DNA from 2 places in the Streptomyces sp. NPDC045846 genome. Region 1 is predicted to be linked to the other one. Evidence: riboswitches for the same ligand, from Rfam matches in the RefSeq annotation. Region 1 holds a riboswitch; the other holds the start of a gene.

What was found. A riboswitch is a leader RNA that binds a small molecule or an ion and turns the genes downstream of it on or off. The one in region 1 is predicted to bind cyclic di-AMP.
Region 2: linked by a shared signal. The riboswitch ahead of AC07F3_RS11090 (transglycosylase SLT domain-containing protein) and the one ahead of AC07F3_RS31025 (M23 family metallopeptidase) in region 1 are both predicted to bind cyclic di-AMP.

The regions. Positions count from the first base shown of each region.
Region 1 is NZ_JBWKKJ010000012.1:128,755-133,182, reverse strand. Features, by position in the region: gene AC07F3_RS31035 (HPr family phosphocarrier protein) at 27-308, shown strand; gene AC07F3_RS31030 (GntR family transcriptional regulator) at 485-1,162, opposite strand; gene AC07F3_RS31025 (M23 family metallopeptidase) at 1,335-2,099, opposite strand; cyclic di-AMP (ydaO/yuaA leader) riboswitch at 2,113-2,272, opposite strand; gene AC07F3_RS31020 (M16 family metallopeptidase) at 2,476-3,840, opposite strand; gene AC07F3_RS31015 (M16 family metallopeptidase) at 3,858-4,428, opposite strand, start outside.
Region 2 is NZ_JBWKKJ010000003.1:454,528-458,955, reverse strand. Features, by position in the region: gene AC07F3_RS11100 (RraA family protein) at 1-243, opposite strand, end outside; gene AC07F3_RS11095 (carbohydrate kinase family protein) at 353-1,267, opposite strand; cyclic di-AMP (ydaO/yuaA leader) riboswitch at 1,706-1,889, shown strand; gene AC07F3_RS11090 (transglycosylase SLT domain-containing protein) at 1,892-2,686, shown strand; gene AC07F3_RS11085 (class I SAM-dependent methyltransferase) at 2,766-3,407, opposite strand; gene AC07F3_RS11080 (anti-sigma factor antagonist) at 3,716-4,153, shown strand.

The DNA.
Region 1 (4,428 bases):
CGTCAGAGATTTCGAAGGGCAACACCATGGCTGAGCGCCGCGTCAACGTCGGCTGGGCCGAGGGCCTGCACGCCCGCCCCGCGTCCATCTTCGTCCGTGCCGCCACGGCCGCCGGAGTCCCCATGACCATCGCCAAGGCCGACGGCAACCCGGTCAACGCCGCGTCCATGCTCGCGGTGCTCGGCCTGGGTGCGCAGGGCGGCGAGGAGATCGTGCTGGCCTCCGACGCCGAGGGCGCGGACGCCGCGCTCGACCGGCTGGCCAAGCTGGTCGCCGAGGGTCTCGAGGAGCTCCCCGAGACCGTCTGATCCGGTCGACGTCACGTCGAAGGACCGCCGCTTCCGCATCGGGGAGAGGCGGTCCTTTCGTTTTCCCCGCCCCGGGCCGACAGCTTTGACGGATTGCGCGAAAGACCGCCGGGCCCCGAATTCCGGGCAGCGAAATGCGGCCGCGCTTTTCGCCTCCTTTGTATACGGCACCCCTGTTAAGCGCGGGCGCTCGCGGTGTTGACGGGAGGTTGCGGAGTTCTCACGGCCGCGGCCCCGCGCAGCCGATGGGCGGAAAAGGATCGCTCGGCGTGCAGGGCGGTGAGCGAGCGGGCGCGTTCGGCGTCGCCGCGGGCCACCGCGTCGGTGATGGCGCCGCGTTCGGCCCAGGTCTCCACCGGGCGGACCGTCCCGTCGACCACGTACATCCAGGCGACCTTGTGCCGCACCTGCGTGAGCAGCGCGATGAGTCCGGGGCTCGCGGAGGCCTGGGCCAGCGTCTCGTGGAACCAGCCGCCCAGTGAGCGCAGATCCTCGCCCTGACCGCGCCTGGCCCGGTCCTGACCTAGCCTCACCAGGCCGCGCAGCACCTTGAGATGGGCCTCGCCCCGGCGCCCGGCGGCCCGCGCGGCGGCCAACGGCTCCAGGAGCGCGCGCAGTTCGAGGAGGTCGGCGGCCTCCAGCTCGGTGGGCTCGGCCACACAGGCGCCCGCGTGCCTGCGGGTGGTCACGAAGCCCTCGGACTCCAGGGTGCGCAGGGCCTCGCGGACCGGCACGCGGGAGACCCCGTACCGGCGCGCGAGGACCTCCTCGGCGAGCCGGCCGCCGCGCTCGAAGACACCCGAGACAATGTCGTCGCGGATTGCCGTGCATACCGAATGCGCCGGAATGCGCATGGCCGAACCTCCGCCTGATCCCCGCGCAACGCGGTCGATGGACGTCTTTTCCGCGACTCTATGGCAGCCCTTGTTAATTCCCGGTGACGGGCCGGAACCGATGGATTTCTTCCGGCCAACGACGAAGGCCCCCGGCTGTGTGCCGGAGGCCTTCGGTGCGCGCGGGTACGTCCTAGACGTTGACGCCGTGCGAGCGCAGATAGGCGACGGGGTCGATGTCCGAGCCGTACTGCGGGCCCGTGCGGGCCTCGAAGTGCAGGTGCGGGCCGGTGGTGTTGCCGGTGTCGCCCGACAGCGCGATCTGCTGGCCGGGCTCGACGGACTGGCCGACGGAGACCTGGATGACCGAGAGGTGGCCGTACTGGGTGTACGTGCCGTCGTTCATCCGGATCACGATGTTGTTGCCGTACGCCCCGCCCCAGCCCGCCTCGACGACGGTGCCCAGGCCGACGGCGTGCACCGAAGTGCCGCTCGCCGCGTGGAAATCGATGCCGGTGTGGCTGCCCGACGACCAGATCGAGCCGCCGGTCTTGTAGCCGGTGGACACATAGCTGTCGGATATGGGGGCCACGAAGGTGTTGAGGCGCTTGCGCTCGGCCTCGCGCGCGGCCCGCTCCTTGGCCTCGCGGTCCTCCTTGGCCCGCTGCTCCGCCTTGGCCTTGGCGGCCGCCTCGGCCTCGGCCTTCGCCCGGGCCTTCACGGCGGCCTGCTTCTGCGCGTCGGCCTGGGCGCCCAGCTGGTCCGCGAGGGTGTCGCCGATGACGATGGCCTGGGTGAGGCCGGTGTCGGCGGTGGCGCTCGGGGCGGCGACGGCCGGGGAGGCGAGGGTGCCTACGACTCCGGCGGTGGCGAGGGTGGCGATGCCCGCGATGTTCGCGCTGCGGCGCGTCATGCGGCTGGGCGCGCGGTGCTTCCCGGTGGCACGGGTGAACGCCATGGAGTGGCGGTGTCCTTTCCTTCCATCTCGCCTACCGGGTTAGCTGACGGGTTCGGAGCAGGAAGGTCTCCTACGGGCTCCTCCGCGGGCGGAGGCGTCCGATTCACCCCAGGGACTGAGTGGGTCCCCGGCTCCCCTGGCTCGCGCCATCGGGGACTCGGCGATCACTGTCCGGTGCCGCGGCTGCGACGGGTGGTGACGGACAGCGGGACCGACGCTAGACGGCTGATCTTTCAATCACCAAACACACACAGGATTTTGTAGCGCACGCCACATGACAGACAGGCAACCTCCCCAATAAACCGGACATAAGGGGGGACCCCGGCGGCGCATCCGCCACCGGGGTCCCCTGTGTCTCCGCTCGCGCGGGCCTCAATCAGCCGGTGACGACGGTCACTTCACCGATTCCGAGCGCCCGGACGGGCTCCTCGATCTGCGCGGCGTCGCCCACGAGCACGGTGACGAGCCGGTCGGCCGGGAAGGCGTTGACGACGGCCGCCGTCGCCTCCACGGTGCCGGTCTCGGCGAGCAGCGCGTACAGCTGGGCCTGGTAGTCGTCCGGCAGGAACTGCTCGACCTGGTCGGCCAGCGTCGCCGCGACGGCCGCGGCCGTCTCGTACTTGAGCGGCGCGACGCCGACCAGGTTCTGCACGGCCGTCTCGCGCTCGGCGTCGGTGAGGCCCTCCGCGGCCAGCGTGCGCAGCACCTTCCACAGGTCGTCGAGGGCCGGGCCGGTGTTCGGGGTGTCGACCGAGCCGCTGATGGCGAGCATCGCGGCGCCGCCGTCCGGCCCCGAGCGCAGCACCTGGCCGAACGCGCGCACCCCGTAGGTGTAGCCCTTCTCCTCGCGCAGCACGCGGTCGAGGCGGGAGGTCAGGGTGCCGCCCAGGCAGTACGTGCCGAGCACCTGGGCCGCCCAGACCCGGTCGTGCCGGTCGGCGCCGATGCGGCCGATGAGCAGCTGGGTCTGGACCGCGCCGGGGCGGTCCACGATGACGACCCGGCCGGTGTCGTCGGCGGTGATCGGCGGGACGGGGCGCGGCTCCGCGGGGTCGCCCGTCCAGTCGCCCAGGGTGTCCGCGAGGATCGCGTCGAGGTCGGTGCCCGACAGGTCGCCGACAACCACGGCCACCGTCGTCGCGGGCCGCACGTACGCCTCGTAGAAGGCGCGCACCGCGGCGGCGTCGATCGGGGCGACGGTCTCCTCGGTGCCCTGGCGGGGCCGGGACATGCGCGCGGAGGCCGGGAACAGCTCCTTGGAGAGCTGCTTGGCGGCCCGCCGGGCCGGGTTGGCCTGCTCGTGCGGGATCTCGTCGAGCCGGTTGCGCACCAGCCGCTCGATCTCGGAGTCGGCGAACGCGGGGGCCCGCAGCGCCTCGGCGAGCAGCGAGAGCGCCTTGGGCAGCCGCGAGACCGGCACTTCGAGGGAGACCCGCACGCCGGGGTGGTCGGCGTGTGCGTCGATGGTGGCGCCGCACCGCTCCAGCTCGGCGGCGAACTCCTCGGCCGAGTGCTTGTCGGTGCCCTCGGTCAGGGCGCGCGCCATGATGGTGGCGACGCCGTCGAGGCCCTCGGGCTCGGCGTCCAGCGGGGCCGCGAGGAAGATCTCCACGGCGACGACCTGCTGGCCGGGCCGGTGGCAGCGCAACACGGTCACGCCGTTGGCGAGCGTGCCGCGCTCGGGGGCCGGGAAGGCCCACGGCGTGGGGGTGCCGGCGGCCGGCTGCGGGTGGAACTCCATGGTCACGACAGCGTCCGTCACTGGCCCGCCTCTTCTTCCTCTTCGTTGCCTGCCTCGGGTGCCGCGATGGGCTCGTACACCAGGACCGCCCGGTTGTCGGGGCGCAGCGTCGCCGCGGCGACCGCCTTGACCTCGGCGGCGGTGATGTCCAGGACGCGGTCGACCGCGGTCAGGGCGAGCTGCGGGTCGCCGAACAGCACGGCGTACCGGCACAGTTCGTCGGCGCGGCCGGCGACCGTGCCGAGCCGGTCGAGCCACTCGCGCTCCAACTGGGCCTGGGCGCGCTCCATCTCCTCGTCGGTGGGGCCCTCCTCGGCGAACCGCGCGAGCTCCTCGTCGACCGCGGCCTCGATGTCGGGGACCTCGACGCCCGCGGACGTCTTGACGTCCAGCCAGCCGAGCGAGGGCGCCCCGGCGAGCCGCAGCAGGCCGAATCCGGCGGCCACCGCGCTCTGGTCGCGGCGGACCAGGCGGTTGTGCAGCCGGGAGGACTCGCCGCCGCCGAGGACGGTGAGCGCCAGGTCGGCGGCGTCGGCCTCGCGGGTGCCGTCGTGGGGCAGCCGGTAGGCGGCCATCAGCGCGCGGGCC
Region 2 (4,428 bases), on a different contig from region 1:
CGCCAGCGCGTAGTCCAGATCGCCCGATTCGACGACGATGACCGAGCCGGGCTCGGCGCGATGGATGGCCGCGTGCAGCATGAGGTTGTCCCCCGCGGGGCAGCGAACAGTGAATGCGGGACCGGCGACACGCGGCATCGGAGACCACAAAGGGCGAATTCCGATATCCATGACCTGTGCGCGGCCCAGAACGTCGGCGAGAGTCGTGGGGGAAAAGCTTTTGAATTCGCTGATGTCGTTCATGTTCTTCCTTATAGGACTTGATGGGGCGTAAGAAAGGCTGTTCAAAGCGCCGGTTGTGCGGCCATGGTGGCGGGGCGCGGGCTGCCCGGCGGTCAACGCCGAAATGATTTCAGGCGATCTGATCGGCCGCCAGCAGCTCCCTGAGGGAGAGGGGATCGGTGGCGGCCGGCGCGGTGCAGGCGTGGGCGCCGGCCACCGCGCCGAGTCGGCCGCATTCCCGTGCGTCCCGGCCGCTGAGCCTGCCGTACAGGAAGCCGCTGACATACGCGTCTCCCGCCCCGTTGGTGTCCACGACGGGGGCGCGCGGCGGCGCCGCCGGGACATGGTGCGGGGTGGAGTGGCCGTCGCGGGTGAGGACGTAGGAGCCGTCGGCTCCCGCCGTCGCGACCACGGTGTCCGCGCGGCCCTCGCGCAGGATCTCCCGCATCAGAGCGGTCGTGCCCGTGCCCGCGCCCGCCGCGCTGAGGAACACGAGGTCGGAGCGGAGGGCGAACTCCCGGTGGTGTTCGGCCAGTCCGTCCCAGTCGTGCAGATCGGTGGAGACGGGCACGCCGAGCTCCAGGATGTCGTCGTAGAGGAAGCGCGCGAAGTTCGTGATCGAGAGGTGGACGTGCCGGGCCCTGCGGAGCCGGGGCAGGTAGAAGTCCGGGGGCATCCGCAGGTCGGCCGGGTCGCGTGCGTCGTAGAACGACATCCGCCGGCCCTCGGCGTCCACCAGGTTCACCGCCCGGCGGGTGCCCGCGGCTGAGATCAGCGGGGCGAAGTCCACGTCCCCCTCGGCCAGCAGCCGGCGCACCTGGGACCCGGTCCAGTCGTCACCGATGCAGTCGATCAGGCCGACCTCGAGGCCGAGTGCCCGGGCCCCGAGGGCGACGTTCGCGCCCGTGTGGCCGGGCCACTCCTCGATGGGCCCGACCTGCACCGAGTCGGCGAGCGGGACCGGCAGGGAGTCGACCCGTACGACCGTGTCCACCCCCGTGCCTCCGACCACCAGGACGTCGTACTCCGTGCTCTCCCGGATCACCGTGCCACCTCTCCGCCGCCGGTCCCGCCGCGGAGGGCGGGCTGTGAGCATGATCCCCGGCCAGGGTGTGCGGGGTCACGTGTGCCGACCCGTCGTGGGAGGCCTGAGGGGCGACAGAAGTCCCGAGTGTCCCTATTGGGGTGTTATCGGATTCGCGACCCCCGGTTTTGAAATGTCCGAATTAGGGGTTAATGGATAACACTCACCTTTTTGTGATCGACCTGCCCGGACGCCCGCTGGGCGAGTGAAGTGGGTCACGTGGGCGAGGGGCGGCCGATCGGGCTCCGGTCCGTCATTTCGGCTCGGCGGAAAGCGAGTTGAGGGCCTTCGGAGGCACGGGTGGGGCGGGTGGATTTAAGTGGATCTATATCCCGGACGGGCCCCATTGAATTCTGGCCTTGTTTCCACTCGGCATATTCGTTTACGTTCACCGTCAATCCGGAAGGAACGCCGAATCCTGCCGCCGTCCGGAGCCTCCCAGACACGTACGGCAGGAGCGGGGGACCCAGGTAAGCCGCCGATCCGCATTCCGGAACGGCTGGGGTGAAGTCGCGTGTGCCGCGACCGGACATCTCCCGTCCGAACCCGACAGCTCACCTCGTAGGCGACGGAGAGGAAAACACCATGCCTGCAAAGGGCAAGCACCGCCGCCCCAAGTCCAGCCCGCTCTCCCGTGGCCTCGCCGCGGCAGGCACGGGCGGCGCCGTCCTGGCCATTCCGGTGATCGGTGCGACCACGGCCACCGCCGCTCCGGCGTCGGTCCACTCCGCCACCACGGCGAAGGTCGCGGCGCCCACCCGCGCGGCCGCCCAGCCGATCACGGCGGTGAAGGGCGCTTCCACGAGCTACGCCGTCGTCGCCGGGGACTCGCTCTCCAAGATCGCCGACGCCCTCAACGTGAGCGGCGGCTGGAAGCAGCTGTACCAGGACAACCAGAGCGTCATCGGCGGCAACCCCGCGATGATCCACCCCGGCCTGAAGCTCACCGTCGGCGCCCCGGCCGCCCGCGACGCCTCGGCCGGCCGGGCCGACCGCTCCGCCCGCCCGGCCACCCTCACCGCGGCCAGCACGGCCGCCGCGACCAGCGCGCCCGCGTACGCCAACAACCTGGACGGCTGGATCCGGCAGTCGCTGGACATCATGGCCCAGCACGGCATCCCCGGCAGCTACGACGGCATCTACCGCAACGTCATGCGCGAGTCCTCGGGCAACCCGCTGGCCATCAACAACTGGGACTCCAACGCGGTGGCCGGAACCCCCTCCAAGGGGCTGCTCCAGGTCATCCAGCCCACGTTCCTCGCCTTCCACGTGCCGGGTACGTCCCTGGACAGCTACGACCCGGTGGCCAACATCACCGCCGCGTGCAACTACGCCGCCAAGACGTACGGCTCGATCGACAACGTCTTCGGCGCGTACTGATCCGCCCGCGGGGCCGGGCGCGCTCGGGGCGCCCGGCCCCGCCGCGCGAGCGGCCCATCCGCCGCCCGGCGCGCGGCCGTCAGCTCCGGCGGGCCAGCAGATAGGCCCGCCGGGTCTCGGCCTCCTCGGCGTACGGGGCACGCTCCATCCGCATCTCCACGGCGAACCCCGCGTCCTCCAGCGCCCGGACGACGCGCCCGGTTTCGAGGAAGCGGAACTCGATGTCCACCTCGTGGCCCCACCACTCGTCCAGGTGCCGCACCTCCGAACCGAGGTGGAACGCGACGAGGAGCAGGCCGCCGGGCCGCAGCACCCGATGCGCCTCCTCGAAGGCGCCGTGCAGCTCGGACGGCGCCAGGTGGATGACCGAGTACAGCGCGACGGCCGCGCCGAACTCCCCGTCGGCGGCGGGCAGTTCCAGCAGGTCCCCCTCGCGGAAGTCCACATCGGGGAACGTGCGGCGCCCGAGGGCGACCATGGCGCCGGACAAGTCGATGCCGACCGCCTTCACGCCCTGCCCGGCGAGCAGGGCCGCCACGTGCCCCGGCCCGCAGCCGAGGTCCGCGACCGGCGCCCCCGCCTCCGTCTGCTCGACCAGGCTCGCGAGCAGCGCCCGGTCGAGCGGCTTGCCCGTGAGCTCGTCGAGCAGCCGGGCCGCGTAGGTCTCGGCCACGGCGTCGTAGCTCCGGCGTACCAGGTCGTGGCTTCCGTGATCTCCCATGGACGAGAGCATGACATCCGCCGCACGGGGGCGATCCCCGCGGGGCGAGCGCGTGGGCCACTTCGGCCCGGGCTGACGCCGTGCCGGGCCGGAGCCCCCGGAATCTGGGCTTCACTCCCCGTGTGCGGGGTTCAAACGGGGAGCGGCGCAAATTTCGTTCACCCCCCAGGGTGAACAAATCGAAGGCTGCACGTTTCTGCATACGGGGCTGTTTCTAGGGTGGTAGTGCGTCACCCCGGGACCACGGTGACTGCCCATTACCGAGTACCTCCGCGCCCGTGGGGGTCAGTTCTGGACCGGGAGCTGTCATGGGAACCACCGCTCGGCCATCCGTCTCGGCCCCCGTGCCGCTTCCGCCGGGGCTGTTGCCGGACCGGTGCTGCAACGCGCGTACGTACCTGATGCAGGGGTTCACCGTGGTCGAGGTCCACGGCACGGTCGACCTGGCCACCGCGCCCGGCGTGCAGTTGCACCTCGACGCCGCCACCCAGCCCGCCGGCGCCAGGGTGATCGTGGACCTCCGGCCCGTGGAGTTCTTCGACTGCGCCGTCCTGACCCTGCTGAGCCGTGCCTATCGCAGGATCCGGGACCGCAAGGGGCACCTCGGCGTCGTCTGCGCCCGGCCGTGGCATCTGAGGATCCTCACGGCGGGCGGCCTCGACGCCCTGTTCCGGTCGGCCGCCACGGTGGAGGAGGCCGCGCGCGTGGCGCTGGGCGGGGGCGTCGCCGGAGACAACCGGCGCTGACAGGAGCCGAGTTGGCTCTCGGTAGTGGGGGCTGTGGCCCGCAAGCCGACCATCCCGTACGCGCGGCAGTCGAGCGCGCTGGAGCGCGAACGGCCCTCGGAGACCCGAGAGCCTGCCTGGCGCGGCGGCGACGCCCCTGGCACGTCCGGTGAACTCTGGCTGAAATCAACCGGGTTGCGGCCGCGTGGTGCTCAGCAGTCGGGTGCGGATTTCGCGTCCTGTCAACGGGCCGCGCGGCACGGCGACAGAAGGAACCTCTCGTACCCGAAAGAGGC